3 regions of the Escherichia sp. B1147 genome follow, and region 2 is predicted to be linked to each of the others. Evidence: predicted binding sites of a transcription regulator. Region 2 holds the regulator's gene; each other region holds the start of a gene.
What was found. The regulator CRP, encoded in region 2, controls carbon source genes, mostly activating them, when cyclic AMP is high. The targets are predictions, from matches to a motif close to ATGTGANNNNNNTCACAT.
Positions count from the first base shown of each region.

Region 1 (10,433 bases), on a different contig from region 2:
TAATCTCTACAAATGGCTGCTCAATCTGAACTCAGTAGTGATGCCACTGCGTTATTTGTGGGTGTTCGTGGCGTTTATTGCAGTAGTTCGCCTGGCGCAGAAATATAAACCGGAATATGTCTTTATTCGTAATAAGTCTCTGGCGATGACTGTCGGTATTTGGTGTTTTGCCTTTACTGCTTTTGCCTGTTTGACGGGGATCTTCCCGAAAATGGAAGCCTTCACTGCAGAGTGGACCTTCCAGCTAGCGCTGAATATCGCCACGCCATTTGTGCTGGTGGGGTTGGGGTTGATATTTCCGCTGTTGGCACGTAAAGCGAATACGTACTAATTATTGTGGTTAGCTCTGCAGACTCGTACAGAGCTGACCTGTTTTCACTTAATCGAGAAAAGCACGCAAGCCACAGGACATATACTGGCGGTTTGGGTAATAGATCTGGAAGCTGTGCTGTAAGGGCGCTAGAAATAACGCCCCGAATTATTTATGCGGCGCGGAATAACAAAGCGGCAACTCAATAAAGTTGCCGCTTTACGGGGGAAATTAGAACATTACCTTATGACCATACTGCTCAAGAATTCCTTTCACGCGCTCCATCGTCTCTTTCTTCGGCGGTTTTACACCATCGAGTTTGTACTCTTCACCCATCGCTACCCATTTGTGTTTGCCCAGCTCGTGGTAGGGGAGAAGCTCGATCTTCTCGACATTGCCCATATCGCGGGTAAATTCACCCAGACGATGAGCAGAATCATCATCGTCAGACCAGCCTGGCACAACGACATAACGGATCCAGACCTTAACATTTTTGTTCGCCAGATATTTAGCGAACTCCAGCGTACGATGGTTGGAAACGCCGACCAGATTCTGGTGGATCTCGTCGTTCATCTGTTTGAGATCGAGCATTACCAGATCGGTCACTTCCAGCAGTTCATCAATCACAGGATCGTAACGACGAACAAAACCGTTGGTATCGAGACAAGTATGAATGCCTTCTTTTTTGCAGGCGCGGAACCAGTCACGAACGAACTCGGCTTGCAGGATAGCCTCGCCGCCCGATGCGGTAACGCCGCCGCCGGAAGCGTTCATAAAGTGGCGATAGGTCACCACCTCTTTCATTAAATCTTCAACGGTAACTTCTTTACCGCCATGCGTGTCCCAGGTGTCGCGGTTATGGCAATACAGGCAGCGCATCAGGCAGCCCTGGAAAAAGGTGATAAAGCGAATACCCGGGCCGTCTACGGTTCCACAGGATTCAAAGGAGTGAATGCGACCAATAACTGACATTGCGGTGTTTCTCCAGATGTGGCCCATCTGAGGCCGTGTTGGTGCGCAGCTCGAAGGCTACGTCGAGTCTGTTTTGGCAGTTACCTTAAAGTATAGATAGCTGACAAAAAAGGCTCTCTTGCTAAAAAAGGCCCCACTTTCGTGGAGCCTTTATTGTACGCTTTTTACTGTACGATTTCAGTCAAATCTAATTACATAGATTGAGTGAAGGTACGAGTAATAACGTCCTGCTGCTGTTCTTTAGTCAGCGAGTTGAAACGTACTGCGTAGCCAGATACACGGATGGTCAGCTGCGGATATTTTTCCGGGTTTTCCATCGCGTCGAGCAGCATTTCACGGTTCATCACGTTCACGTTCAGGTGCTGACCACCTTCGATGGACGCTTCGTGGTGGAAGTAACCATCCATCAGACCAGCCAGGTTGGTCTTACGAACTTCGTCGTCTTTACCCAGTGCGTTCGGAACGATAGAGAAGGTGTAAGAGATACCATCTTTAGCGTAGGCGAACGGCAGTTTAGCAACAGAAGTCAGAGAAGCTACAGCACCTTTCTGGTCACGGCCGTGCATCGGGTTAGCACCCGGTCCGAACGGCGCGCCAGCACGACGACCGTCTGGGGTGTTACCGGTTTTCTTACCATACACAACGTTAGAAGTGATGGTCAGAACAGACTGAGTCGGGATAGCGTCACGGTAGGTGTGCAGTTTCTGAATTTTCTTCATGAAACGTTCTACCAGGTCAACAGCCAGGTCATCTACACGCGGATCGTTGTTACCAAACTGCGGGTATTCGCCTTCGATTTCGAAGTCGATAGCCAGACCGTCTTCGTCACGAATCGGTTTAACTTTCGCATATTTGATTGCAGACAGGGAGTCAGCAGCAACGGACAGACCAGCGATACCACACGCCATGGTGCGGATAACGTCACGGTCGTGCAGCGCCATCAGAGAGGCTTCGTAGCTGTACTTGTCGTGCATGTAGTGGATGATGTTCAGTGCAGTGATGTACTGTTTAGCCAGCCAGTCCATGAAGTGATCCATGCGCTCCATCACTTCATCGTAGTTCAGGAGGTCGCCTTTGATCGGTTCAGACTTCGGACCAACCTGCATTTTCAGTTTTTCATCAACACCGCCGTTGATTGCGTACAGCATGGTTTTCGCCAGGTTTGCACGCGCACCGAAGAACTGCATTTGTTTACCAACGATCATCGGGCTTACGCAGCAAGCGATAGCGTAGTCATCGTTGTTGAAGTCCGGACGCATCAGGTCATCGTTCTCATACTGCAGAGAAGAGGTGTCGATGGACACTTTAGCGGCGAATTTCTTGAAGTTCAGCGGCAGTTTTTCAGACCACAGAATGGTCATGTTCGGTTCCGGAGACGGACCCATGGTGTACAGGGTGTTCAGGAAACGGAAGCTGTTTTTGGTAACCAGCGTACGACCGTCGAGGCCCATACCACCGATAGATTCGGTTGCCCAGATCGGGTCGCCAGAGAACAGTTCATCGTACTCCGGAGTACGCAGGAAGCGAACCATACGCAGTTTCATGACCAGGTGGTCAACCATTTCCTGCGCTTCTTGTTCGGTGATCTTGCCAGCTTTCAGGTCACGTTCGATGTATACGTCCAGGAAGGTGGAGGTACGACCGAAGGACATTGCAGCACCGTTCTGAGACTTAACAGCAGCCAGGTAGCCGAAGTAAGTCCACTGGATAGCTTCCTGAGCGTTGGTAGCCGGACCAGAGATGTCGTAGCCGTATTTAGCAGCCATTTCTTTCATCTGACCCAGAGCGCGGTGCTGTTCAGCGATTTCTTCGCGCAGACGAATAGTCTGTTCCAGGTTTACGCCGTTTTCCAGGTCAGCCTGCAGAGAGGTGAACTGTGCCAGCTTGTCTTTCATCAGGTAGTCGATACCGTACAGCGCAACGCGACGGTAGTCACCGATGATACGACCACGGCCATACGCATCTGGCAGACCGGTCAGAACACCAGATTTACGGCAACGCAGGATGTCCGGAGTGTAAACGTCGAACACGCCCTGGTTGTGAGTTTTACGGTATTCAGTGAAGATTTTTTTGATCATCGGATCCAGTTCGCGGTTGTACGCTTTGCAGGAACCTTCGATCATTTTGATACCACCGAACGGGATAAGAGCACGTTTCAGCGGAGCTTCAGTCTGCAGACCAACGATTTTCTCAAGCTGCTTGTTGATGTAGCCAGCGTCGTGAGAGGTGATGGTGGAAGCAACAGCGGTGTCAAAGTCAACTGGCGCGTGAGTGCGGTTTTCCAGTTTAACGCCTTCCATTACTTTGTCCCACAGGGTAGTGGTCGCTTCAGTAGCGCCAGCCAGGAAGGACTCGTCACCCTCGTACGGAGTGTAGTTTTTCTGAATGAAGTCACGGACGTTTACTTCATTCTGCCAGTCACCTTTGGTAAAACCTTCCCAGGCTGTGGCTAACTTTTCATTAAGCTCGGACATGTAACACCTACCTTCTTAAGTGGATTTTTTATTTACTGCGTACTTCGACAACCATTAATGGTGGTCGTTTTCACGCAGGTAAATGACCCAGTATGTCAACCCAACCAACAAACCTCCGCCGATAATGTTGCCGATCGTAACCGGAATCAGGTTATCAGTGATGAAGTTCATCACGGTCAGGTGAGAAAAATTTTCCGGTGCTGAACCGACTGCGGTCCAGAATTCCGGAGATGCGAAGTCGCGGATTACAATACCCATAGGGATCATAAACATGTTTGCGATACTGTGCTCAAAACCGCTGGCAACAAACATCGCGACCGGCAGCACCATGATAAACGCTTTGTCCATCAGGCTGCGGCCAGAATAACTCATCCATACTGCCAGGCATACCATCAGGTTTGCCAGGATACCGAGGCAGACGGCCTCAATAAAAGTATGGTGTACTTTGTGGTCGGCGGTTTGTAGGACGTTCAGCCCCCATTGACCATTCGCGGTCATATACTCGCCAGAAAGCCACATCAACAGCACAAATAACAGTGCGCCGACCAGGTTGCCAAAATAGACATTTAGCCAGTTTTTCGCCAACTGACCCCAGGTGATACGCCCGCTCGCCTTGGCAACAACGATCAGTACAGTGGAAGTGAAGAGATCGGCACCGCAGACAACACAAAGAATCAGCCCCAGAGAGAAGCAAATGCCGCCAACCAGTTTCGCCATGCCAAAGGGCATTGTGCCTGTGCCGGTGGTTGCTGTGATATAGAAGACGAATGCGATTGAGATGAAAACACCGGCAGTAATCGCCAGATAGAAAGTCTTAAGCGGATGTTTCGTTGCTTTATAGACACCTGCCTCTTCGGCCACTTTGGCCATCGCTGCAGGAAGTAAAAGATCAAAAGGGTTGTCAGCTTTCACACTAACTCTCTCTTTATTAAGTCGGCGACGAGATACTAACAAAGCATTATAGATGAGAAATTGATATAGATCATATCTCGCCTGGCTTATAGGCCCGCAACTCGCATGGTTTTTATGCAAATACGGAGTAAATATTTGATTATCCAAATAAAAATAAATTTTAAAAATTAACAAATGAGTTGAATTTTTTCCGCATCCTCCGCTAAAACAGTTAATTAAAAGGGAGCACCAGACAAATAAAGTAACAATATCGATCGTATTTATTAAATACAAATTACCGATATTTAACTTTATAATTACAAATATTTTATTAATGCAAATATATGTAAAGCGGGGCATTAAAAAAACGCCCCGTAATATAACTCAGACGAATCATTAAGCCTACATTGCGTAGGCTATTTGATTTTATTTTGCCCAGAATGCCGCTTTGGCGCGCTGCAGCTTTTCGTAGGCCTTCAACAGCGACTGATGCGCGGCAAACGCGTGTAGATCGCTGTCCACGGGTTGCAAGCCATAAAACGCCGCTTCGCCGCTCATTGCCGCACTGGCAGCCTCAACCGCATCTGCACCGTACATACGAATAAATGCATTCAGATATTGCAGCGGTTGACGATCTTCTTCCTGAGCAAGCAGCAATAAAGTTTGCAGGCAGCGATAATAGTTGGCGCGTTCAGGGCTGAACACCGATGAGTTAAATTCCATCGTCCATTCGGTCCAGACCAGAGCCTGTTCCATATCGCCGCCAGCAAGCGCCAGCATGGCTTTCAGTTCACCGATACGCAGAGTGTACCAGCCGTTATCCGGTCCGGTCGCCAGACCCAACAGTTCACGCACGCGGGTAAAGTCGTCAAAACCTTCTTCATCCAGTTGCTCGATGAGGTTCAGATAATCTTCTTTTTCCCACTCACTGCCTGGCAGCGAAAGGATCGTTTCACGTAAATGGCTGCCCATACTGTTATTTGCCAGCCATAAATCTTCAGCTGGATAAATGTCGGACATGCCTGGCACGATAATGCGGCAAGCGTAGACACCCAGATGCTCGTAATCGGCAATATAAACTTCTTTATCTTCCTTTTTGAAGATAGCCATCAGCGTGGCAAACTCTTCTTCAGTGGTGCCGGAGAAGCTCCAGTCCACAAACGGATAATCGGCATCCTGCTTGAACAGGTCCCAGGAGATCAAACCGCTGGAATCAATAAAGTGCGTTTCGAGGTTAGTATGTTCAGCGACTTCTTCATCATCAAAGGTTGGCGGAGTAAATACATCCAGGTCCTTCAGACCACGCCCCTGAAGTAGTTCGGTTACGGTACGTTCCAGCGCAACGCCAAAATCGGGATGCGCGCCGAAAGAGGCAAAACAGGTGCCGTTAGCTGGATTGAACAGTACCACGCAGATAACCGGATACTGACCGCCAAGCGAACCGTCATAAGCGAAGATCGGGAAACCTTCCGCTTCCAGTGTTTCGATCGCTTCAACAACTGCCGGATAACGCGCCAGCACGTCTGCCGGGATCTCTGGCAGGCTGATGCTTTCAGCAATAATGCGGTTTTTCACGTAGCGTTCGAAAACTTCAGACAATCCCTGAACACGCGCTTCGTTGCGGGTATTACCTGCGGACATACCGTTGGAGACGTACAGGTTACCAATGATATTCATCGGAATATAAACGGTCTGATTGTCGGACTGGCGAGTAAAAGGCAGGCCGCAAATTCCGCGATCTTCATTACCTGATTGCAGATCAATTAGCATGCTGCCGGTCAGTTCATTTTCCGGATCGTAAAACGCGCGCAGACGGTCATCGAGCAGGCCTTCAGGCACGTCGTCATTTTCGGTCAGCGGGAACCATTTTTCGTTGGGATAATGCACGAACGGACCGTTGGCGATGGTTTCGCCCAGCCAGAAGTCAGCAAAAAAGTAGTTGGTAGAGAGACGCTCGAAATATTCACCGAGTGCAGAAGCCAGCGCTGCTTTTTTTGTTGCGCCTTTACCGTTGGTAAAACACAGGGCGCACTCTTTGTCGCGAATATTTACCGACCAGACGTTAGGTACTGGGTTCAGCCATGAGGCCTCTTCAATCTGAAAACCGAGGTCGGAGAGTTTTTGCTGGAAGCGAGCGATGGAGTCTTCCAGAGCGGCATCTTTGCCGGGGATAAATGTTTGCGTCATGAAAATCACTTTAGTCGTACGGAAAGCGCGCAATAATACGGGTTTTATCTCAAAGGCGCTATCACCGCCGCCACGCCGATGAACTGTTAGCTATGCTTTTAGCGGATAAACTACGATAAGAGTATAAAAATGAAGGCGTTCGATCTCCACCGTATGGCATTCGATAAAGTGCCTTTTGATTTCCTTGGCGAAGTTGCCCTACGCAGTCTCTATACCTTTGTGTTGGTCTTTTTGTTCCTCAAAATGACAGGGAGACGCGGTGTGCGACAAATGTCACTATTTGAGGTATTAATCATTCTGACGCTGGGGTCGGCGGCAGGGGATGTGGCGTTTTATGACGATGTGCCGATGGTCCCGGTGCTTATCGTATTTATTACCCTGGCGTTGTTATACCGCCTGGTGATGTGGTTGATGGCGCACAGTGAAAAACTGGTAGATTTGCTGGAAGGTAAACCTGTTGTCATTATTGAAGATGGCGAGTTGGCCTGGTCGAAACTCAATAACTCCAACATGACGGAATTTGAGTTCTTTATGGAACTACGGTTGCGTGGCGTGGAACAACTGGGGCAGGTACGTTTGGCTATTCTCGAAACCAATGGCCAAATCAGCGTCTATTTCTTTGAAAATGACAAGGTGAAGCCGGGCTTACTGATTTTACCCAGTGATTGTACTCAGCGTTATAAAGTGGTGCCGGAGCCGGCGGACTATGCCTGCATTCGTTGCAGTGAAATCATTCATATGAACGCAGGAGAAAAACAATTATGTCCGCGCTGTGCAAATCCAGAATGGACTAAGGCAAGTCGGGCAAAACGGGTGACCTGACAGCGAAAACATCGGTTTTTTGCTAATAATCCGAGAGATTCTTTTGTGTGATGTAAGCCACATTTTTGCCCTCAACGGTTTTACTCATTGCGATGCGAGTCACTGAATGATAAAACCGATAGCCACAGGAATAATGTATTACCTGTGGTCGCAATCGATTGACCGCGGGTTAATAGCAACGCAACGTGGTGAGGGGAAATGGCTCAAATCTTCAATTTTAGTTCTGGTCCGGCAATGCTACCGGCAGAGGTGCTTAAACAGGCTCAACAGGAACTTCGCGACTGGAACGGTCTTGGTACGTCGGTGATGGAAGTGAGCCACCGTGGCAAAGAGTTCATTCAGGTTGCAGAGGAAGCCGAGAAGGATTTGCGCGATCTTCTTAACGTCCCCTCCAACTACAAAGTATTGTTCTGCCACGGCGGCGGTCGCGGCCAATTTGCGGCTGTACCGCTAAATATTCTCGGTGATAAAACCACCGCAGATTATGTTGATGCGGGTTACTGGGCAGCAAGCGCTATCAAAGAAGCGAAAAAATACTGCACACCAAATGTGTTTGATGCGAAAGTGACCGTTGATGGTCTTCGCGCTGTTAAGCCAATGAGTGAATGGCAACTCTCTGATAATGCTGCTTATATGCATTACTGCCCGAATGAAACCATCGATGGTATCGCTATCGATGAAACACCAGACTTCGGTAAAGAAGTGGTGGTCGCTGCCGACTTCTCTTCAACGATTCTTTCCCGTCCAATTGATGTCAGCCGTTATGGTGTGATTTACGCTGGCGCTCAGAAAAATATCGGCCCGGCAGGCTTGACGATTGTTATTGTTCGCGAAGACTTGCTGGGTAAAGCGAATATCGCCTGCCCATCGATTCTGGATTACTCCATCCTCAACGATAACGACTCCATGTTTAACACACCGCCAACGTTTGCCTGGTACTTATCTGGCTTGGTCTTCAAATGGCTGAAAGCGAACGGCGGTGTGGCTGCAATGGACAACATCAATCAGCAAAAAGCAGAACTGCTGTATGGGGTGATTGATAACAGTGATTTCTACCGGAATGATGTAGCGAAAGCTAACCGTTCGCGGATGAACGTACCGTTCCAGTTGGCCGACAGCGCGCTTGATAAATTGTTCCTTGAAGAGTCTTTTGCTGCGGGCTTACATGCGCTGAAAGGTCACCGTGTGGTCGGCGGAATGCGCGCTTCTATTTATAACGCCATGCCGCTGGAAGGCGTTAAAGCACTGACAGACTTCATGGTTGAGTTCGAACGTCGTCACGGCTAATGCCGACATTTTGCGTAATCCCCACAGCCAGACTGTGGGGTTTTTATTTCTGTTGTAGAGAGTTGAGTTCATGGAATCCCTGACGTTACAACCCATCGCCCGTGTCGATGGCACTATTAATCTGCCCGGTTCCAAGAGCGTTTCTAACCGCGCTTTATTGCTGGCGGCATTAGCGCACGGCAAAACAGTATTAACCAATCTGCTGGATAGCGATGACGTGCGCCACATGCTGAATGCACTGCAGGCGTTAGGGGTGAGCTATACGCTTTCAGCCGATCGTACGCGTTGCGAAATCATTGGTAACGGCGGCCCATTACACGTAGAAAGCGCGCTGGAGTTGTTTCTTGGTAACGCCGGAACGGCAATGCGTCCGCTGGCGGCGGCACTTTGTCTGGGAAGCAATGATATTGTCCTGACTGGTGAGCCGCGTATGAAAGAGCGGCCAATTGGTCATCTGGTAGATGCACTTTGCCAGGGGGGGGCAAAAATCACTTACCTGGAACAAGAGAATTATCCGCCGCTGCGTTTACAGGGCGGTTTTACTGGCGGCAATGTTGAAGTTGATGGCTCCGTTTCCAGTCAGTTCCTCACCGCGCTATTGATGACTGCGCCGCTGGCGCCGGAAGATACAGTTATTCGTATTAAAGGCGACCTGGTTTCTAAACCTTATATCGATATCACACTCAACCTGATGAAAACGTTTGGTGTTGAGATTGAAAATCAGGGCTATCAACAATTTGTGGTGAAAGGCGGCCAATCTTATCAATCACCGGGCAGCTATTTAGTGGAAGGAGACGCTTCCTCCGCTTCTTACTTTTTGGCAGCAGGTGCGATCAAAGGCGGCACGGTAAAAGTGACTGGCATTGGCCGTAACAGTATGCAGGGCGATATTCGCTTCGCTGATGTACTGGAAAAAATGGGGGCGACTATTAGCTGGGGCGATGATTATATTGCCTGCACGCGTGGCGAACTGAACGCCATCGATATGGATATGAACCATATTCCCGATGCAGCGATGACCATTGCTACGACCGCGCTTTTTGCGAAAGGAACCACCACGCTGCGCAATATTTATAACTGGCGCGTAAAAGAAACGGATCGTCTGTTCGCGATGGCGACAGAGTTGCGTAAAGTCGGTGCGGAGGTAGAAGAAGGACATGATTTTATTCGTATCACACCGCCGGAAAAATTGAAATTCGCCGAGATTGCGACTTATAACGATCACCGGATGGCGATGTGTTTCTCACTGGTGGCGTTGTCAGATACACCGGTGACGATACTTGATCCAAAATGTACGGCTAAAACCTTCCCGGATTACTTCGAGCAACTGGCGCAGATTAGCCAACCAGCCTGAATGAACATCGGGCGGTAAATAGACAAACCTTTCTTTATCAAAACGCCGACACAATGTCGGCGTTTTTTTTCGGACCTTGTGAGTCACTTTTATAGATGGTAGCGTTGGATGTCAATGTAACTTGTTGATATATAAT
Region 1 covers NZ_LFHY01000011.1:24,004-34,436, forward strand. Annotated here, with positions in the region: gene A9180_RS09600 (APC family permease) at 1-331, shown strand, start outside; partial or broken gene A9180_RS22860 (LysR family transcriptional regulator) at 380-442, opposite strand; gene pflA (pyruvate formate lyase 1-activating protein) at 542-1,282, opposite strand; gene pflB (formate C-acetyltransferase) at 1,474-3,756, opposite strand; gene focA (formate transporter FocA) at 3,811-4,668, opposite strand; gene ycaO (30S ribosomal protein S12 methylthiotransferase accessory factor YcaO) at 5,074-6,834, opposite strand; gene A9180_RS09625 (DUF421 domain-containing protein) at 6,964-7,656, shown strand; gene serC (3-phosphoserine/phosphohydroxythreonine transaminase) at 7,855-8,943, shown strand; gene aroA (3-phosphoshikimate 1-carboxyvinyltransferase) at 9,014-10,297, shown strand.
Region 1: focA (formate transporter FocA) is a predicted target of CRP. The motif match lies at 4,727-4,744, and genes of this name have one in related genera.

Region 2 (10,433 bases):
GTAGATCAGCAGTTTGATGTGTTTAGCGATATTCGCGGTATGGGGTTGTTGATTGGCGCAGAGCTTAAGCCGCAGTACAAAGGTCGGGCGCGTGATTTCCTGTATTCGGGCGCAGAGGCTGGCGTAATGGTGCTGAATGCCGGACCGGATGTGATGCGTTTTGCACCGTCGCTGGTGGTGGAAGATGCGGATATTGATGAAGGGATGCAACGTTTTGCCAACGCGGTGGCGAAGGTGGTTGGGGCGTAAATAAGACGCGGTAAGCGTCGCATCAGGCAAAGGGTGTCGGATGCGGCGTGAACGCCTTATCCGACCTACGGTTTGCTTCTGGCAATGATGATATTACGCCTTCGAATCCCGTAACTTCCGATTCAACCAAATCCCGTGATGCGGTCGCTGCCGCCAGGCCATCGCTGAAATGGTGTGCATCGTATTCAGATGGCCAATAACCCGTTGTAAATGCTGTTCCAGGGTACCAGCCGCGCCTTCGTGCGGCAGCATCTCTGGCGAGTCTATGATATTGGCGTCACCAGAACTACCCGGTTCGTCATACTCCAGCCGCTGCTGACAGCGTTGAATAGCGATTTCACAAGACTGCAAATACTCCTGCGCCAGCTCCGGCGGCAATGCCCGGTGCTCCCGCGCCAGCGTGGTCATGGCATTAATATGTTCAACAATAAACTGACTGTGCGTTACCCACAGTTTCATGTCTGCCAGATAATGGCTATTAAACGCCGGTTCCTGCATCGCCTGATTTAATGAGTTATACAGAGTGTTATGTGCCTGATTTACCCGCATTCGCTGCCAGGCCAGTGGCGTAGGTTGTGGATCTTTACTCAGGATCAGACGAATCGCTTCCTGGTAGGTTTCTAAGGCGTCATGGGCGTTTTTACGCAATAAACCACTCTGCCACTGCGGCCACAGCCATACCGTGCCGCCGAAGGCAATCAAACAACCAATAATGGTATCGATAAGACGGGGAATGATGTATTGCTCGCCGTTTAGCCACAACAGTTGCAGGGTATACACCGCGGTAATGGTAAAGCCGACTGTCGCCCAGCCGTAGTTTTTGCGCAATATCAGATAGCTGGCGAGCGTGGTAAACAGCATCAACGTCAGGGTGTAACCTTCGGGAATTTTAAAGTGCAGCGCCACGCCCGCAATGATTAACCCGACCACGGTCCCCACGGAGCGATTCACAATCCTCAGACGGGTCGCGCCGTAACCATTCTGTGTCACCAGCAACACCGTCATCAGGATCCAATACGACTTCGGCAGATGCAGCGCGGTCCCCATCAAACTGGCAACGCTTAACATCACGCTCAGTCGTCCGGCATTACGTAGTGCTGGCGATTTCAGGGAAAGATAACTTTTTAGCGCCGGAAGTAACGGCATTCGTCGCTGTTTATCCGCCAGCAGATCGCGGGCATAAAGCGGTTTCTGGGTACGCAGCACTCGAGCGATGCGGCTGAAGTGCCAGTAGCAGAATTGCCCCACAGGGTTATCCGGATGCTGGCGGGCGATTTTCTCCAGTGCGCCAATTTGCTTTTCCATCGTAAAACGCGTCGGCAGGCGATGGTAAAGAATGTCATCAGCCAGCACGCGCAGGCGAGCGGCGACGGTTTGCGCATTCCAGCGGATAACTTCTTCTGCATGGCTACGCTCGACCAGCTTTTGCACCTCTTCAGGTTGATGCAAACTGACCGAAATATGTTCCTGTAAATCCAGTGCTTCCTGAAAAATGCGCAACATCCGCTTGTAATCGGTATTATTTTGCGCGGAAAGCATGTGCATTTGCTGATAGCACTGGGTAATCAAATCGACCGCTTTTTGCTGGCGTACCAGCAGTGGCGGGAGTGCTTTTTCAGGATCGGTATGCTGAGTGAGCAGACTGTATTTGATTTCACAGTAATCAGCCAGTTCACGGTAGAGCAGACTAAGTGACTCGCGTAGGGGCTGTTCGCGCCAGAGCCAGAACCAGAACCAGTTAAACAGTCCGTACCAGAGCGTGCCTAACGCGTAGATGAGCAACGGTTCCCAGACCGGCATATATCCCGCCAGACTGAGTGTAAAAATGGCGGCGAGTAACGATGCGGGAAGCAATTTTGCGTGCAATGGCCCAAGCTCGGCAGTGACGCCAAGTACCAGCGTTAACCCGGTCAGCAAAAAGGGCAGGGGGATATCTTTTTCCAACAGCAGCTGTGTCAGTAAGCTACAGGTAGCAAACAGCGACGCGCCAATAATCAGGCGTTTGAAAAAACGTTTATGGGGGGTATCAAGCCCCGCAATGTTGCAACAGGCAGGGACGAGTGAAAACAGCAGGCCGAGTCTTAATTCGCCAAACAACAGACCAACGGCCACGGGCAAACATAGCACCAGAGTTTGTCGTAGTGCATAGTTGATATCAGGATGATAAATCAGTCTGCGCCACATCGGTTTAAACAAAATGGCGCGCTACCAGGTAACGCGCCACTCCGACGGGATTAACGAGTGCCGTAAACGACGATGGTTTTACCGTGTGCGGAGATCAGGTTCTGATCTTCCAGCATCTTCAGAATGCGCCCTACGGTTTCACGAGAACAGCCGACAATTTGACCAATTTCCTGACGGGTAATTTTAATTTGCATACCGTCCGGGTGAGTCATTGCATCGGGTTGTTTCGCCAGATTCAGCAGCGTCTGCGCGATGCGACCTGTAACGTCGAGGAACGCAAGGTTTCCGACTTTCTCTGAAGTGACTTGCAGACGACGCGCCATTTGCGCGGAGAGACGCATCAGAATATCCGGGTTCACCTGAATTAATTGACGAAATTTTTTGTAGGAAATTTCAGCTACTTCACAGGCGGTTTTTGCACGTACCCATGCGCTACGTTCCTGGCCTTCTTCAAACAGGCCCAATTCGCCAATAAAATCACCCTGATTCAGATAGGAGAGGATCATTTCTTTACCCTCCTCGTCTTTGATCAGCACTGCCACAGAGCCTTTAACGATGTAGTACAGCGTTTCCGCTTTTTCACCCTGGTGAATAAGCGTGCTCTTGGATGGGTACTTATGAATGTGGCAATGAGACAAGAACCATTCGAGAGTCGGGTCTGTTTGCGGTTTGCCAAGCACCATGCGCGGTTATCCTCTGTTATAAGCTTTCTCCAGAGCCAGAAAACGCCGCTGTCTCTGGATTGCCGAAATGTGCTTCCCGCTACCTGGGAAGGGGCTATCAACTGAACTGCACGGTAATGTGACGTCCTTTACATACATGCAGTACATCAATGTATTACTGTAGCATCCCGACTGTTTTAGCATAGCTTTCGCTTTGTGTCTCCTGGTGTCTCGCTTCAGCATGACCCAGGTCGCCTTCCGTTGCGCGATTTGGTCAGTACGCGTACTCTGTCAGGAAAACTGACGCAATGGAGTTTCGATTATGCAAGCGCGTGTAAAGTGGGTTGAAGGGTTAACTTTTCTGGGCGAATCCGCCTCTGGTCACCAGATTTTAATGGATGGTAACTCTGGCGATAAAGCGCCAAGCCCGATGGAAATGGTGCTGATGGCGGCGGGTGGCTGTAGCGCCATTGATGTGGTTTCTATCCTGCAGAAGGGGCGTCAGGATGTGGTCGATTGTGAAGTAAAACTGACCTCTGAACGCCGCGAAGAGGCACCGCGCCTGTTTACCCATATCAATTTGCATTTTATCGTCACCGGTCGCGACTTGAAGGATGCAGCGGTTGCGCGTGCGGTGGATCTCTCTGCTGAGAAATATTGTTCAGTGGCGCTGATGCTGGAAAAAGCGGTGAATATTACCCACTCTTATGAAGTGGTTGCTGCGTGATTTAACTACCCCGTTGTGATGCCGGATAGTATTTTATCCGGCTTATTGGTGAAGTTACTCGATTTTCTTCCCTTCCATCAGTCGTTGCACCAGCGGCAGCATAATTAACTCCATTGCCAGACCCATTTTGCCTCCCGGCACCACTAATGTATTGATGTGGGAAATGAACGAACCTTGCAACATCGCCAGCAGCCAGGGGAAATCGATCCCCTCCAGATTACGAAAATGAATCACCACAAAGCTTTCATCCAGCGATGGAATGCCTTTTGCGGCGAAGGGGTTTGAAGTGTCGACGGTGGGGACGCGCTGGAAGTTAAGATGGGTGCGGGAAAACTGCGGCGTGATGTAGTTGATATAGTCTTCCATTGAACGTACAACCGAGTCCATCACCGCTTCTCGTGAGTGTCCGCGCTCGCCGGTGTCACGGATAAGCTTTTGAATCCACTCCAGGTTAACGATAGGCACTACGCCTACCAGTAAATCCACATGCTGCGCGACGTTATGTTGTGGTGTGACCACGCCGCCGTGCAAACCTTCATAAAACAGCACATCGGTGGGTTCCGGTAGCGCCTGCCACGGGGTGAATGTGCCTGGCACCTGATTCCACGGTACGGCTTCGTCGTAGGTATGCAGGTATTTGCGTGATTTCCCTTTGCCGCTCTGGCCGTATTCAATAAAGGTTTGTTCCAGCAGGCCGAAGTCGTTGGCTTCGGGGCCGAAGTAGCTGATATGCCGCCCGGCATCGCGCGCCTTGCGGATCGCCATATCCATTTCCGGGCGGGTGTAGCGGTGAAAACTGTCGCCTTCCACCTCGGCTGCTTGCAGATTTAACTGCGCGAATATTTTACGAAACGCGAGGCTGGTGGTGGTGGTCCCCGCGCCGCTGGACCCTGTTACCGCAATGACCGGATGTTTGGCAGACATAGTAACTCCATGACCTGGTTATCATTATTATTTCGTCCGCCGACGGTTGCAGGTTATTCGCGAAACTGACTGCGCGGCATGATATTGACCGTTTCGTGCAGTTCCGACCAGACCAGTACCGCTTCTCCGCACTGTAGCTGGCGTTTGACGTCGGCGACTTTCTGTTCAAGCGTACGCTCTTGTTCACCATAATCGGTGCCTTCACGTAACACAAAGCTTTCAATTAAATTTTCCAGCGTTTCAGGGGAGATGTCTTGCCAGGGAATCAACATGATTTCGTCTCCAGATACGTTGTTAACCAGTCAGGAATGCGTGACTCCAGCCACATTTGTGGGTGAAATAATGTACCGCCAATAAAACCAACATGACCGCCATGTTCAGTCAGTTGATACTCTACTTGCGGAGGAAGATTTTCTGGTTTCGGGATCACCTGATGATCCATAAACGGATCGTCTTTGGCGTGAATAATCAGCGTCGGTTTGACGATCCGATTGAGCAGCGGCATGGCGCTACACTGACGATAATAGTCGATAGCATCGGCGTAGCCGTGAATTTTGGCGGTGATTAGATCGTCAAATTCGCGGATGCGGCGCACCGATTTCAACTGAGCGAGATCTATTGGCAGTGTTCCGGGGTACGCCTTCAGTTTACGCGCAGCATTGGCTTTTAACAGATTCACCAGGTAACGCTGATAAACGCGGGAAAAGCCCTTTTCCATATGGTAACTACAGGCTTCCAGCACAAACGGCGCGGAGACAATCACCGCCGCATCAATCGGGACATTATTACCTTCTTTGGCCAGCAGGCATGCCAGCATATTGCCGCCGAGAGAATAGCCGACGGCAGCCGTTGGCGCATGGCCAAACTCACGTTGCAGCCAGCGTAAAAACCAACTGGCGTCTTCGGTTTCGCCCGAATGGTAAATGCGGTGCATGCGGTTAGGTTCACCGCTGCATCCGCGAAAATGCATCACCACACCCAGCCAGCCGCGTTTTTTAGCCGCATCAACCAGGCCGTGGGCATAAGGGCTATTCAGACTGCCCTCCAGACCATGAAACACCACCAGACGCGGTTTATGCTGCGCCTGTGTGGGATCTTCACTCCACGCGAGATCGACAAAGTCGCTGTCGGGCAACTCCAGCCGCTGCCAGTGCGGAGTGAATTTCACCTGACGACGAAACAGACGCGGCAGCATGGTTTGTAGATGGCAATTGCTGAAACCGCGCATAGGGGTGAATTCAGCACTGCTGCTGAATTCATTGACATCGGTCGTCGTTATCTGCGCCATCAGTTGCTTTGGCCTTCCAGCAGCATCTGTTCCAGTTGCTCCTGGGCTTCCAGCCATGCCATTTCGCACTCTTCCAGGCCGGATTTCGCGCTCGCTTGTTGTTGCAGGCAGGCGGTCAGTTCCGCTTTACGGCTCTGGTCGTACAGTTCGCTGTCACCCAGCTTTTCTTCCGCCTGCGCCAGTTGCGCGTTCAGCTTCTCCATCTCTTTTTCCAGACGGGCGATCTCTTTACGTAGCGGCTGGGTTTGCGCACGCAGTTCTGCTTCCCGACGCTTCTGATCCTTACGCGCCTGGGCGCTGTTAGCGTTCTCTTTTGGCGCGTCGTCGGTTTGGTTTTCCTGCTTTTGTACGTCGCTCAACCATTGTTGATAATCTTCCAGATCGCCGTCGAACGGTTCGACTTTACGATCGTGAACCAGATAGAGATCGTCAGTGGTGGAACGCAGTAAATGGCGGTCGTGCGAAACGACAACTAGCGCGCCTTCGAACTCAATCAACGCTTCGGTGAGTGCCTGGCGCATGTCGAGGTCAAGGTGGTTGGTCGGTTCATCGAGCAGCAACAGATTCGGGCGCTGCCAGACGATCAATGCCAGCACCAGACGCGCTTTTTCACCACCTGAGAAACGGCGCGTCTCTTCGGTTACTTTATCGCCCTGGAAACCAAAACCGCCGAGGTAGTCACGCAGTTTTTGCTCCAGTTCCTGCGGAGCTAAACGCGCCAGATGCTGAATAGGCGATTCGTCGGCGCGCAGGTATTCCAGTTGATGCTGGGCGAAGTAGCCGAGTTTGATCCCTTTCGCCAGGCCAATTTCACCGCTGACTGGCGCAAGTTCACCGGCTAACAGTTTGATTAATGTCGATTTACCCGCGCCGTTACGGCCTAACAAACCAATGCGCGAACCGGGGACCAGATTCAGTTTGATTGAGTCGAGAATAATGCGATCGCCATAGCCCGCACTGACTTTTTCCATCTTCAACAACGGGTTAGGCAGGCTTTCCGGCGCGCGGAAGCTAAAGCGGAACGGGTTGTCGACGTGCGCGGGGGCAATCAGCTCCATGCGCTCGAGCATCTTAATGCGGCTCTGTGCTTGTTTTGCTTTGGTGGCTTTAGCACGGAAACGGTCGATATAACTTTGCAGATGTGCCACGCGCTCTTGCTGGCTTTCGTACATCGCCTGTTGCTGCGCCAGGCGAGTGGCGCGCTGCACTTCAAACGAGCTGTAGTTGCCGGTGTACTCGAACATGTTTTGCTGTTCGATATGAATGATTTTATCGACGATTGGATCGAGGAAGTCACGGTCGTGGGAGATCAGGATCAGCGTGCCCTGATAGCTCTTCAACCATTTTTCCAGCCAGATAACGGCATCGAGATCGAGGTGGTTAGTTGGTTCGTCGAGCAGCAGCAAGTCTGAACGGCAAATCAGCGCCTGGGCGAGGTTAAGACGCATACGCCAGCCACCGGAGAAATCACTCACCGGGCGCTCCAGTTGTTCGTTGCTGAAACCGAGGCCGTGCAGCAGGCTGGCGGCGCGTGAACGAATACTCCATGCATCGATGGCATCCAGCTTGCCGTGAATGGTGGCGATGGCGTGCCCGTCGTTACGTTCGTTGGCGTCGTGGAGCTGTGCTTCCAGTTGGCGATATTCGCGGTCGCCGTCAATGACATATTCCAGCGCCGCTTGCGGTAACGCTGGCGTTTCCTGATTCACCCACGCTAGTTGCCAGCTTCCAGGAAAGGTGTAGCTGCCGCCGTCGGCGCTGATTTCATTTTTCAGCAATGCCAGCAGGGTAGATTTACCGCAGCCGTTTTTACCCACCAGGCCGACTTTCTGGCCGGGGTTGATGGTGGCGGTGGCATTATCCAGCAGGACGCGCACGCCGCGACGAATTTGTAACGAGGAGAAAACAATCATAAGGCGCCGTATGTTCAGACTATGTTAACTTATCATTATGATAATGTAATGTATGGGCGAGCTGCCGCACCGGGCGCAATGGTAGCCCAAAACAGCGACTATACACAAAAACATACCGGGAGGGGGATGATGTCTCAGCCAGCGAAAGTTTTGCTGCTGTATGCCCATCCGGAATCTCAGGACTCGGTGGCAAACCGGGTACTGCTTAAACCGGCCACGCAGCTCAGCAATGTTACCGTGCACGACCTTTACGCGCACTACCCCGATTTTTTTATTGATATCCCCCGTGAGCAGGCGTTACTGCGCGAGCACGAGGTGATTGTTTTTCAGCATCCTCTTTATACCTACAGTTGCCCGGCGTTACTCAAAGAGTGGCTGGATCGGGTATTGAGCCGCGGCTTTGCCAGTGGGCCAGGAGGAAATCAACTGGCGGGAAAGTACTGGCGCAGCGTGATCACCACCGGCGAGCCGGAAAGCGCCTACCGCTATGATGCGTTGAATCGCTATCCGATGAGCGATGTTCTACGCCCCTTTGAACTGGCTGCGGGCATGTGCCGGATGCACTGGTTAAGCCCCATCATTATTTACTGGGCGAGACGGCAAAGCGCACAGGAGCTGGCAAGTCACGCCAGAGCCTACGGTGACTGGCTGGCAAATCCGGTTCTCGTGGGAGGCCGCTGATGGAAGGTTCCGATTTTTTACTGGCGGGAGTGCTGTTTCTCTTCGCGGCGGTGGCTGCGGTGCCGTTGGCATCGCGGCTGGGCATTGGCGCTGTGTTGGGATATTTGCTGGCTGGAATTGCGATTGGCCCGTGGGGACTGGGGTTTATTAGCGACGTCGATGAGATCCTCCACTTTTCGGAACTCGGCGTGGTATTTCTGATGTTTATCATCGGGCTGGAGTTGAATCCCTCCAAACTCTGGCAATTGCGGCGCTCTATCTTTGGCGTAGGCGCGGCGCAGGTGCTGTTAAGTGCGGCGTTGCTGGCAGGGTTATTAATGCTGACCAATTTTGCCTGGCAGGCTGCAGTGGTGGGGGGCATTGGCCTTGCGATGTCCTCAACCGCAATGGCGCTGCAACTGATGCGCGAAAAAGGGATGAATCGCAGCGAATCTGGTCAGCTCGGGTTTTCGGTACTGCTGTTTCAGGATTTGGCGGTGATCCCGGCGCTGGCATTAGTGCCGCTATTGGCGGGATCGGCAGACGAACATTTCGACTGGATGACAGTCGGTATGAAGGTGCTGGCGTTTGTCGGCATGCTGATTGGTGGGCGCTATTTGCTGCGTCCGGTATTCCGCTTTATTGCGGCTTCAGGCGTGCGAGAAGTGTTCACCGCCGCGACGTTATTGCTGGTGCTGGGTTCCGCGTTATTTATGGATGCGCTGGGGCTGTCGATGGCGCTCGGTACGTTTATTGCGGGCGTGTTGCTGGCGGAAAGCGAATATCGCCACGAACTTGAAACAGCTATCGATCCATTTAAGGGGTTGCTGCTCGGGCTATTTTTTATCTCAGTCGGGATGTCGCTCAACCTCGGGGTGCTTTATACCCATCTGCTGTGGGTGGTGTTAAGCGTTATTGTGTTGGTGGCGGTGAAAATTCTCGTGCTGTATCTGCTGGCGCGGCTGTATGGCGTGCGCAGTTCCGAGCGGATGCAGTTTGCTGGCGTGTTGAGCCAGGGCGGCGAGTTTGCCTTTGTCCTCTTTTCTACGGCTTCTTCGCAACGGCTGTTTCAGGGTGACCAGATGGCACTGTTGCTGGTGACGGTTACGCTTTCCATGATGACCACGCCGCTGCTGATGAAGCTGGTGGATAAATGGCTATCCCGCCAGTTCAACGCCCCGGAAGAAGAGGATGAAAAACCGTGGGTAAACGATGATAAACCGCAGGTGATTGTCGTGGGCTTCGGACGTTTTGGACAGGTGATTGGTCGTTTGCTGATGGCGAATAAAATGCGCATTACCGTGCTGGAGCGGGACATCAGTGCCGTTAACCTGATGCGCAAATATGGCTACAAAGTTTATTACGGCGACGCCACGCAAGTTGACCTGTTGCGTTCTGCAGGCGCAGAGGCCGCAGAGTCTATCGTCATCACCTGTAACGAACCGGAAGACACCATGAAGCTGGTGGAAATATGCCAACAGCACTTTCCGCATTTGCATATTCTTGCGCGAGCGCGCGGACGTGTAGAGGCGCATGAGTTATTACAGGCGGGAGTGACGCAGTTTTCCCGTGAAACATTCTCCAGTGCGTTAGAGCTGGGGCGCAAAACGCTGGTCACGCTTGGCATGCATCCGCATCAGGCGCAGCGCGCGCAACTGCATTTTCGCCGCCTGGATATGCGAATGCTGCGGGAGTTAATCCCGATGCATGCTGACACCGTACAAATTTCTCGCGCCAGGGAAGCCCGACGCGAACTGGAAGAGATTTTCCAGCGTGAGATGCAACAAGAACGACGCCAGCTGGACGGCTGGGATGAATTTGAGTAG
Region 2 covers NZ_LFHY01000008.1:7,678-18,110, reverse strand. Annotated here, with positions in the region: gene argD (bifunctional acetylornithine/succinyldiaminopimelate transaminase) at 1-249, shown strand, start outside; gene A9180_RS07430 (YccS/YhfK family putative transporter) at 343-2,433, opposite strand; gene crp (cAMP-activated global transcriptional regulator CRP) at 2,484-3,116, opposite strand; gene A9180_RS07415 (OsmC family protein) at 3,418-3,822, shown strand; gene A9180_RS07410 (phosphoribulokinase) at 3,877-4,746, opposite strand; gene A9180_RS07405 (YheU family protein) at 4,800-5,018, opposite strand; gene A9180_RS07400 (hydrolase) at 5,012-6,034, opposite strand; gene A9180_RS07395 (ABC transporter ATP-binding protein) at 6,034-7,947, opposite strand; gene kefG (glutathione-regulated potassium-efflux system ancillary protein KefG) at 8,077-8,628, shown strand; gene kefB (glutathione-regulated potassium-efflux system protein KefB) at 8,628-10,433, shown strand.

Region 3 (10,433 bases), on a different contig from region 2:
TCGACGGAATTATGAAACCGGTGACCAGTGGTTTTGGGTTTATTGACCTGATTATACCCGGCCTGCATAAAGCGAACGGTATTTCACGGTTGATAAAACGCTGGGATTTGTCACCGCAAAATGTGGTAGCGATTGGCGACAGCGGTAACGACGCCGAAATGTTAAAAATGGCGCGTTATTCTTTTGCGATGGGCAATGCTGCTGAAAGTATTAAACAAATCGCTCATTACGCTACGGATGACAATAATCATGAAGGCGCGCTGAATGTGATTCAGGCAGTGCTGGAAAATAAACCGCCTTTTACTCTTTAACGAGAGCCGGGGCAATTGCCCCGATTTCTCAATGAGCGTTACACTCATCTTCTTCAATCAGCTCAACCACTAATGTGGTTCCAGGTCTCTGTAAGTAATATTCATTATCAAGGGGATCACGCAATTTCATAAACGTTGTTTCACCGACTTGCATAATGTTACTCATCAGATCGGAGGCTGGGAAGTCAATACAGGGCATGCTAATATCTCTACGCCTTTAGCAAGGGATACAATAGGTTTTGATCTAACATTATTTAAGGGTTATCAAAATGCATCACTTGGAAATATACTACTCAGGAAATGATAATTGGATTATTTTCTCAAATTTATATAAAGAGTATAAAGACATTGAAAAAGTACAAGAATTAGCAAGGAAATTTAATAATGATTTAATATTGGCAAGTGTCATTTATGGAAAGATTGGTGAGGGGTATTATCTTGCCTGGATTGAGAATAAAGTTCCGGCCCTGGGCTATTTAACGCCTTTGGATTGCAATAACGATTTAACCCTTATAACCAGATTAAAAGAAATGTTAATGAGAATGCCATGAAATTATAAATAACATTGAAAATTACCCTAGCGAAGATGTTTAGCTTATAAAAATCAGGACATACATATTATGGAGATTAAAAATCTGGAGGTTATTGAGCATTATGGTATATGTAACTGGTATCCTGAACATGGAAGTCATTTAGTCTCGCCTGATGATCTCCTGGAGTTTATTAACTTAAAACCAGCAGGAAAGATATTTAAATGTATAAGAATTGATGATAAATGGTGTTCAGTAATCTATGGCGAGAAAACATTTAAAATCGATCCAGTGATATATCACACCGTGCCGGATTTGAAATTTTATATTAATCAATCTGTTTGGGTTAAAACAAAGAATAGTGTGGGCACAATTATTGATATTTATTGGCATTTTAAAAATGAGACACCCCTTTATTTTATAAACTTTGAAGGTAAACGATCATCCAGTCGATATTCAGAAAGTGAGCTGTCTCTTCCACATAATATACCTTGAATGTAGCGCGGCCCCACAGAGATTACCTCTGTAGAGCCAGCATAATATTACTCGATCCCTCTGCTACGCAGATAATCTTCGTAATTACCGCTAAAGTCGATCACGCGTTCCGGAGTGATTTCCAGAATGCGGGTCGCCAGTGAACTTACAAACTCACGGTCGTGAGAAACAAAGATCAGCGTACCCTGATACAGTTCCAGCGCCATGTTCAGCGACTCGATAGATTCCATATCCAGGTGGTTGGTCGGTTCGTCCATGATCAGAATATTCGGTTTCTGCATCATTAACTTACCAAACAGCATACGGCCTTTTTCACCACCGGAAAGCACTTTGGCAGGTTTTTTGATGTCGTCCTGGCTGAACAACAAACGGCCAAGAATGCTGCGCACCGCCTGCTCGTCATCGCCTTCCTGCTTCCACTGGCTCATCCATTCGAACACGGTCAGATCATTATCGAACTCATATTCGTGATCCTGCGCATAGTAACCAATGCGCGCGTTCTCAGACCATTTTACGGTGCCGCTATCCGGTTGCAGATCGCCCACCAGCGTTTTCAGCAGCGTAGATTTACCGACGCCGTTGGTACCGAGCACCGCCAGCTTTTCACCCACTTCCAGCAGCAGGTTGAGATTTTTAAACAGCGGACCGTTATCAAACCCTTTGGTCAGCCCTTCTACTTCCAGCGCGTTACGGAACAGTTTCTTATCCTGCTCAAAACGGATGAACGGGTTCTGACGGCTGGAGGCTTTTACCTCTTCCAGTTTGATTTTATCAATCTGACGCGCACGCGAAGTTGCCTGACGAGATTTCGAGGCGTTAGCGCTAAAGCGGCTAACGAAGGATTGCAGCTCGGCAATCTGCGCTTTCTTCTTGGCGTTATCAGCCAGTAGACGTTCGCGCGCCTGGGTCGCCGCCGTCATGTACTCATCGTAGTTACCCGGATAAACGCGCAGTTCGCCGTAATCCAGATCCGCCATGTGGGTACAAACCATGTTGAGGAAGTGACGGTCGTGCGAAATGATGATCATGGTGCTGTCACGCTCGTTCAGCACCTGTTCCAGCCAGCGAATAGTGTCGATGTCCAGGTTGTTGGTCGGTTCGTCGAGAAGGAGGATGTCCGGATCGGCAAACAGCGCCTGCGCCAGCAACACACGCAGTTTCCAGCCTGGCGCCACTTCGCTCATTGGACCGTAGTGTTGTTCCACTGGAATACCCACGCCGAGCAACAACTCACCGGCGCGCGCTTCCGCAGAGTAACCGTCCATTTCGCCGTATTTCACTTCCAGATCGGCCACTTTATAGCCATCTTCTTCGCTCATTTCCGGCAAAGCATAGATGCGGTCGCGCTCCTGCTTCACTTCCCACAACTCTTTATGCCCCATGATCACCGTATCCAGCACGGTGTACTCTTCAAAGGCAAATTGATCCTGGCGCAGCTTACCAATGCGCTCATTCGGATCGAGGGAAACGTTACCCAGCGTCGGCTCAAGGTCGCCGCCGAGGATTTTCATAAAGGTGGATTTACCACTACCGTTCGCGCCAATCAGGCCGTAACGGTTGCCGCCGCCAAATTTGACGGAAATGTTTTCAAACAACGGCTTACTGCCGAACTGCATGGTGACGTTACTGGAAACTAACACAGGCGTATCCTGAAAAGAGATATGACAAACCGCGTATTATGCCATAAGTCTGAAAGAAGATCCCGCTTGCCGCTTAAGGTCTACACTCTTCCCAAAGGCAAAAAATGTGATTTCGTACACATCTGATTTCACTGTTAGCTGGAATGAACATATAATGCGCTTCCAATACTCTAAGATTCTCAACCTAATGGCCTGCCAGGCACTAAATCTCGCTTAACATGAATATGAAATTGAAAACATTATTCGCAGCGGCCTTCGCTGTTGTCGGCTTTTGCAGTACCGCCTCTGCGGTAACTTATCCTCTGCCAACCGACGGGAGTCGCCTGGTTGGTCAGAATCAGGTGATCACTATCCCTGAAGGTAACACTCAGCCGCTGGAGTATTTTGCGGCCGAGTACCAGATGGGGCTTTCCAACATGATGGAAGCGAACCCTGGAGTAGATACCTTCCTGCCGAAAGGCGGCACCGTACTGAACATTCCGCAGCAACTGATCCTGCCGGACACTGTGCATGAAGGCATTGTGATTAACAGCGCAGAGATGCGTCTGTATTACTATCCGAAAGGGACCAACACCGTTATCGTGCTGCCGATCGGCATTGGTCAGTTAGGTAAAGACACACCTATCAACTGGACCACCAAAGTAGAGCGTAAGAAAGCAGGCCCGACCTGGACACCGACCGCCAAAATGCACGCAGAGTACCGCGCAGCGGGCGAACCGCTTCCGGCTGTCGTTCCGGCTGGCCCGGATAACCCGATGGGGCTGTACGCACTGTACATCGGTCGCCTGTACGCTATCCACGGCACCAACGCTAACTTCGGTATCGGTTTGCGCGTAAGCCACGGCTGTGTACGTCTGCGTAACGAAGACATTAAATTCCTGTTCGAGAAAGTGCCAGTCGGTACTCGCGTGCAGTTTATTGATGAGCCGGTAAAAGCGACTACTGAGCCAGACGGCAGCCGTTACATTGAAGTCCATAACCCACTGTCTACCACCGAAGCCCAGTTTGAAGGTAAGGAAATTGTACCGATTACTCTGACGAAGAGCGTGCAGACAGTAACTGGCCAGCCAGACGTTGATCAGGTTGTTCTGGATGAAGCGATTAAAAACCGTTCCGGGATGCCGGTTCGTCTGAATTAATCGTCAAAACGTAAAGCAAAAGGCGGAGTAATAATCCGCCTGATGCGCTACGCTTATCAGGCCTACGAAGAACCTGCGATATATTGATTTTGTAGGCCGGATAAGGCGTTAACGCCGCATCCGGCATGAACAAAGCGCGTATTACCAACAATCAGAGGCGGACTCATAATCCGCCTTTTTTATTTGCCGGCTCTTACACTGCCGGGATCATCACCAACAAAACATATCCCACCAGCGCCGCCCACAGCAGCATCGGTATTGAATAGAGATGGAAACGCCACCAGATACGGCGATCGTTCGCCATCCGTAACGCAATCAAATTTGCCAGCGATCCGGGTAATAAACCAAAGCCACCTACGTTTACCGCCCATGCCAGCAACAATGACGGCGGCACATAGTTCAGCAGCAAAATCGTGCTCGGCACGTTACTGATTACCTGCGATAAACCAATCGCCGTCAGCCATAATCCAGGTTCAGATAAATGACTCACGTTGCTCAACACGCCCTGTAATGCCGGAAGCTGGGTCAGTAAATGGACGTCAATAAACATCGCCATAAACACCAGCAGCAGCGTCCAGTCCACACTCAGTATCACGCGACGCGCCAGCAGCGTAAACCCCGCCGCCACAATCACCAGTCCCCACAGCTCTTGTTTTAGCTCAAGTGCCATAAGAAAGACGATATACAACCCCAGACAACTCCACACCAGTCGTGGTTTCCACTCCGGCATTTGCGTACCCGTATGATATTGCAGCGCCTTTCCAGGGAAGCAACACCAACACAGCAGCAGTAGTGTCAGCATCATCGCACCAGCCAGCGGAGCCATTTGGGCAATAAAACCGACAAACGAAAGACCAGAGCATCCCCAGATTAGGATATTTTGCGGATTGCCAATCGGCGTCAGCAACGATCCGGCATTCACCGCCAGCGCCTCGAAAATAATCAGCCGATTAACCGGTATCTCACACAGTCTTTTTAGCGTGATGGTCAGCGGAACAACAATAAACAGCGCGACATCGTTGGTCAGAAACGTAGAAAGCAGCGCCGCTGCCAGCACCATAAACATCGCCAGCCGGCGCTCAGTAGCAAAACGGCGCACCATTTTGCGCCCAAGCACATCAAAATAACCGCTTAACTCGACGCCTTTGGTCAGCAGCATCAGGCCACTTAAGGTGATGATGGTGTGCCAGTCAATAGCACCAGGCCAGGACTTAGGTGTGAAAGGAACGAAAAAACTTAATCCGATGCCAACGAGAATTAATAACTGAAAAAAGCGATCGCCTTGCAGCGTGTGTAAAAAAGGCAGACTCATTTGGCACCGTGTTTCTGGGTAAACAAACGAAAGGCGTCCAGCGTCTCCTCACTGACATGGTGCTCCATGCCTTCCGCGTCGCGACGGGCGATTTCCGGGCTAACCCCCAATACCAGCAAGAAGTTTTCAACTATATGGTGCCGCTCGCGGCTTTCCTGTGCCAGTTTCTCCCCTTCCACCGTTAAAAACACGCCACGCCAGGGGATCATTTCAATCAATCCCATTGTCGCCAGTCGCTTAAGCATTTTAGCCACCGTAGGTTGAGAGACACCCAGACGGGCGGCCATATCAACCTGACGCGCTTCTCCAACCTCCCTCATCAGGTCAGAAATCAGCTCAACGTAATCGTCGATAAGTTCACGACGATGTGCCTCTCTGACCTGGCGGAATCCTTCAACGTGCTCTTCCACGTTCACTAACTGCGTCACTTTTTTTGCTGTTGGCGTACCTGCGCGACGACTCATTGTGCTTCCTCATTATGGTGACGCATGGATAGCGTTCTCATTTCGTGCACACATTGTAAACCAGAGTTGCGAAGGCACAAAAAATTAACGTTTTAGCAATAGCTATATAATATAGCCTGTGCTATATCTGTATGTAATGCAATCATCCCTCAAGGACCGACGGGATTAGCAAGTCAGGAGGTCTTATGAATGAGTTCAAGAGGTGTATGCGCGTGTTTAGTCACTCTCCCTTTAAAGTACGGTTAATGCTGCTCTCGATGTTGTGCGATATGGTCAACAACAAACCGCAGCAGGATAAACCCTCCAATAAATAGCGGCGTCGCGGTACGCCGCTTCACTCCTGCTTTATTGCAGGCATAAATTGTTCAGGATTGAATTCCCCCACTTTTTATCGGTATTGCTATTCTCTTCGCAAAAGATTTGTTCCTCAGTAGTTGACCTGAACGGCGGCTCGCTCTATCTTCTTGCAGCCCTGCGTATATTGCGGCTCGCAGATGCGGACCCTTCCCCCTCTTCACGCACTCTTGCAGGTATTGACCCTTGACGCCAGGGTAAGCACATGGCGTTTGTTACGATAGTGGCATATGAACTTAACCCTTAAAGAATCGCTTGTTTCCCGTAGCCAGGCTTTTAGCCCGTGGACTGCGTTCTACTTTTTACAGTCGCTATTGATTAACCTTGGTTTAGGTTATCCCTTTAGTTTTCTCTATACCGCCGCTTTTACTGCCATTTTGCTTTTGCTATGGCGGATGTTGCCGCGCGTGCAAAAAACCTTAATAGGCGTCTGTTCGCTGGTGGCGGCCTGTTATTTTCCTTTTGCTCAGGCGTACGGTGCGCCTAACTTCAATACCTTGCTGGCGCTGCATTCCACCAATATGGAAGAGTCGACCGAAATTCTTACGATCTTCCCGTGGTATAGCTATCTGGTCGGCTTATTTATTTTTGCACTCGGCGTGATTGCGATCAGGCGGAAAAAAGAGAATGAAAAAGCACGCTGGAATAAATTCGACAGCCTGTGCCTGGTATTCAGTGTGGCGACATTTTTTGTCGCTCCGGTTCAAAATCTCGCCTGGGGCGGCGTATTTAAACTCAAAGACACCGGTTATCCGGTATTTCGTTTTGCTAAGGATGTCATCGTCAATAATAACGAGGTGATTGAAGAGCAAGAACGGATGGCAAAGCTTTCCGGGATGAAAGATACCTGGACAGTCACTGCAGTTAAACCAAAATATCACACTTATGTGGTGGTCATTGGCGAAAGCGCACGTCGCGATGCCCTCGGTGCCTTTGGCGGTCACTGGAACAATACCCCGTTTGCCAGCAGCGTTAACGGCCTGATTTTTGCTGATTACATTGCTGCCAGTGGCTCCACGCAGAAATCTCTCGGATTAACGCTTAACCGCGTGGTCGATGGCAAGCCACAGTTTCAGGATAACTTTGTGACCCTGGCCAACCGGGCAGGATTCCAGACCTGGTGGTTTTCTAATCAAGGGCAAATAGGTGAATACGATACGGCTATCGCCAGCATCGCTAAACGTGCAGATGAAGTGTACTTCCTGAAAAATGGTAATTTTGAAGCAGATAAGAATGCCAAAGACGAAGAACTACTGGCAATGACCGCTCAGGTATTGGCGGAAGAACATTCGCAGCCGCAACTGATTGTTTTGCATCTGATGGGCTCACATCCTCAGGCCTGCGACCGGACACAAGGCAAATACGAAACCTTTGTACAATCGAAAGAAACATCGTGCTATCTCTATACCATGACGCAAACGGACGATTTACTGCGCAAACTGTACGACCAGTTACGCAACAGCGGCAGCAGTTTCTCCATGGTTTATTTTTCAGACCACGGTTTAGCCTTTAAAGAACGCGGAAAAGAAGTGCAATACCTGGCCCACGATGATAAATATCAGCAGAATTTTCAGGTGCCTTTTATGGTCATTTCCAGCGACGATAAAGCGCACCGGGTGATTAAAGCCCGCCGTTCAGCCAATGATTTCTTAGGTTTTTTCTCTCAGTGGACGGGAATTAAAGCGCAGGAAATCAACATCAACTACCCGTTTATTTCCGAGAAGAAAGCCGGGCCGATATACATCACCAACTTCCAGTTACAGAAGGTGGATTACAACCATCTGGGAACCGATATTTTCGACCCGAAATCTTAAGATAAAAAAATCCGCCCCGAGAGGCGGATTTTTTATATCACCGAAGTGATTAGAAGCGGTAACCAACACCGGCAATCCAGGTGCCTACGTCAACGCTACGAATACGGCTCTGCTCGTAAGAGAAGTCCAGCGCAACGTTTTCGATTGGGTTGAACTGCAGACCTGCGCCGTAGGAGAAACCGTAGTCGCTGGTGTCGTGTTTATAGGTCGGGTAGTTGGTGTCCTGGAATTTACCGTAGCCCACACCTACAACACCGTAGATGCTCGCCCAGTCGTTGATGCGGTATGCCGGACCAGCGGTGATGCCGTAGTACTGGGTTTTGTTGTAATCGCCTGCACTGTTAGTACGACTTTTTTCAGTGTAAGTGAAAGAACCGATCATACCCAGCGGGCTGTTGTCTTCTTCATAGCGGTATTTCAGGTTGAAACCGCCCATTTTGTTCATTTTGCCCTGAGCGTCACTCTGAGCGTAACCGCCAGTTACGGTAGAAGTTGCAGCTACGGAAGTACCTGCGGTGAAAGCCAGAACTGCGGCCAGTGCTGAAAGACATGCAATTTTTTTCATAACCACCTCAAATGTGATTCAAATAAGTCCTAAGCTTTAAATATATCAAAAATTAATGGGAAACTCTTCGCGATTTGTGATGTCTAACGGGCTATTTCATGTAACAGAACGTTTCCACATGCCGCTATCCATCTAAATTTAAATCATTTTTTCAGTGAGCTGCTTAAGTATTACGCATATTTTCACTGCCATTCATCCAGATTATTCCTAATCACCAAGCTGATGAATCAATCAATCCTGGCGCATTTTAGTCAAAACGGGGGAAAATTTTTTCAACAAATGCTCAACCAGTTTTGGTTATATCCAGTACACTCCTCGCTTTATCTGACTATACACATTTATGGGGGGAACGGATGCCAGGGACATTACGTAAAATGCCGGTCTGGTTACCGATAGTCATATTGCTCGTTGCCATGGCGTCTATTCAGGGTGGGGCTTCATTAGCAAAATCGCTTTTTCCATTGGTTGGCGCGCCGGGCGTGACTGCACTGCGTCTGGCACTGGGAACGCTGATTCTTATCGCATTCTTTAAACCGTGGCGATTGCGGTTTGCCAAAGAACAGCGCTTGCCGCTGTTGTTTTACGGCGTCTCACTGGGTGGAATGAACTATCTTTTTTATCTTTCTATTCAGACCGTGCCGCTTGGGATTGCGGTGGCGCTGGAGTTCACCGGGCCACTGGCAGTGGCGCTGTTCTCTTCTCGTCGCCCCGTAGACTTTGTTTGGGTTGTGCTGGTGGTTCTCGGCCTGTGGTTCCTGCTGCCGCTGGGGCAGGATGTTTCACATGTCGACCTGGCTGGCTGTGCGTTGGCGCTCGGTGCCGGTGCTTGCTGGGCTATCTATATATTAAGTGGGCAACGCGCCGGGGCGGAACACGGCCCGGCGACGGTGGCAATCGGCTCGCTGATTGCGGCGCTTATTTTCGTGCCGATTGGCGCATTCCAGGCCGGAGAGGCACTCTGGCACTGGTCGGTTGTTCCATTGGGTCTGGCTGTCGCTATCCTCTCTACCGCTCTGCCCTATTCCCTTGAGATGATTGCGCTCACCCGTTTACCGACACGGACATTTGGTACGCTAATGAGTATGGAACCTGCGCTGGCTGCCATTTCCGGAATGATTTTCCTCGGTGAGACATTGGCGCCAATACAACTGCTGGCCCTCGGCGCGATTATTTGTGCCTCAATGGGCTCAACGCTGACAGCGCGCAAAGAGACTAAAATTAAAGAATTAGATATTAATTAAACCTGCCTTTCTGCATGGTTATGCATAACCATGCAGAATATTACACGAATCCTCCACTCGTCATTTTTTATATATCTTGTTCTCCCAAAACCTATTCTCTGTGAATAGTTCGCGTAAAAAAGAAAATAAGAATCGTCCCCGGCGATATACATAACTATGTGAATTTATATGGTTTTTATTTTTTACGCTTGTTACCGCTATTAGTGTGATAGGGACAGCCAGAATAGCGGAACACCAGGGCGGTGCTATACTTAGTCTCGTTAATTACTGGGACACAACATCAAGAGGATATGAAATTATGAGTACCGCTAAATTAGTCAAAGCAAAAGCGACCAATCTGCTTTATACCCGCAACGATGTCTCTGACAGCGAGAAGAAAGCGACAGTTGAGTTGCTGAATCGCCAGGTTATCCAGTTTATTGATCTCTCCTTGATTACCAAACAAGCGCACTGGAATATGCGCGGCGCTAACTTCATTGCCGTACATGAGATGCTGGATGGTTTCCGTACCGCACTGACCGATCACCTGGATACCATGGCAGAGCGCGCGGTGCAGCTAGGCGGCGTT
Region 3 covers NZ_LFHY01000018.1:45,497-55,929, reverse strand. Annotated here, with positions in the region: gene ybiV (sugar-phosphatase YbiV) at 1-311, shown strand, start outside; partial or broken gene A9180_RS24825 (hypothetical protein) at 340-465, opposite strand; gene A9180_RS19065 (hypothetical protein) at 581-862, shown strand; gene A9180_RS19060 (DUF6960 family protein) at 947-1,336, shown strand; gene A9180_RS19055 (ABC-F family ATPase) at 1,384-2,976, opposite strand; gene ldtB (L,D-transpeptidase) at 3,195-4,115, shown strand; gene A9180_RS19045 (anion transporter) at 4,309-5,427, opposite strand; gene mntR (manganese-binding transcriptional regulator MntR) at 5,424-5,891, opposite strand; gene mntS (manganase accumulation protein MntS) at 6,077-6,205, shown strand; gene opgE (phosphoethanolamine transferase) at 6,476-8,059, shown strand; gene ompX (outer membrane protein OmpX) at 8,109-8,624, opposite strand; partial or broken gene A9180_RS24420 (hypothetical protein) at 8,677-8,724, opposite strand; gene rhtA (threonine/homoserine exporter RhtA) at 8,978-9,865, shown strand; gene dps (DNA starvation/stationary phase protection protein Dps) at 10,164-10,433, shown strand, end outside.
Region 3: ldtB (L,D-transpeptidase) is a predicted target of CRP. The motif match lies at 3,081-3,098, and genes of this name have one in related genera.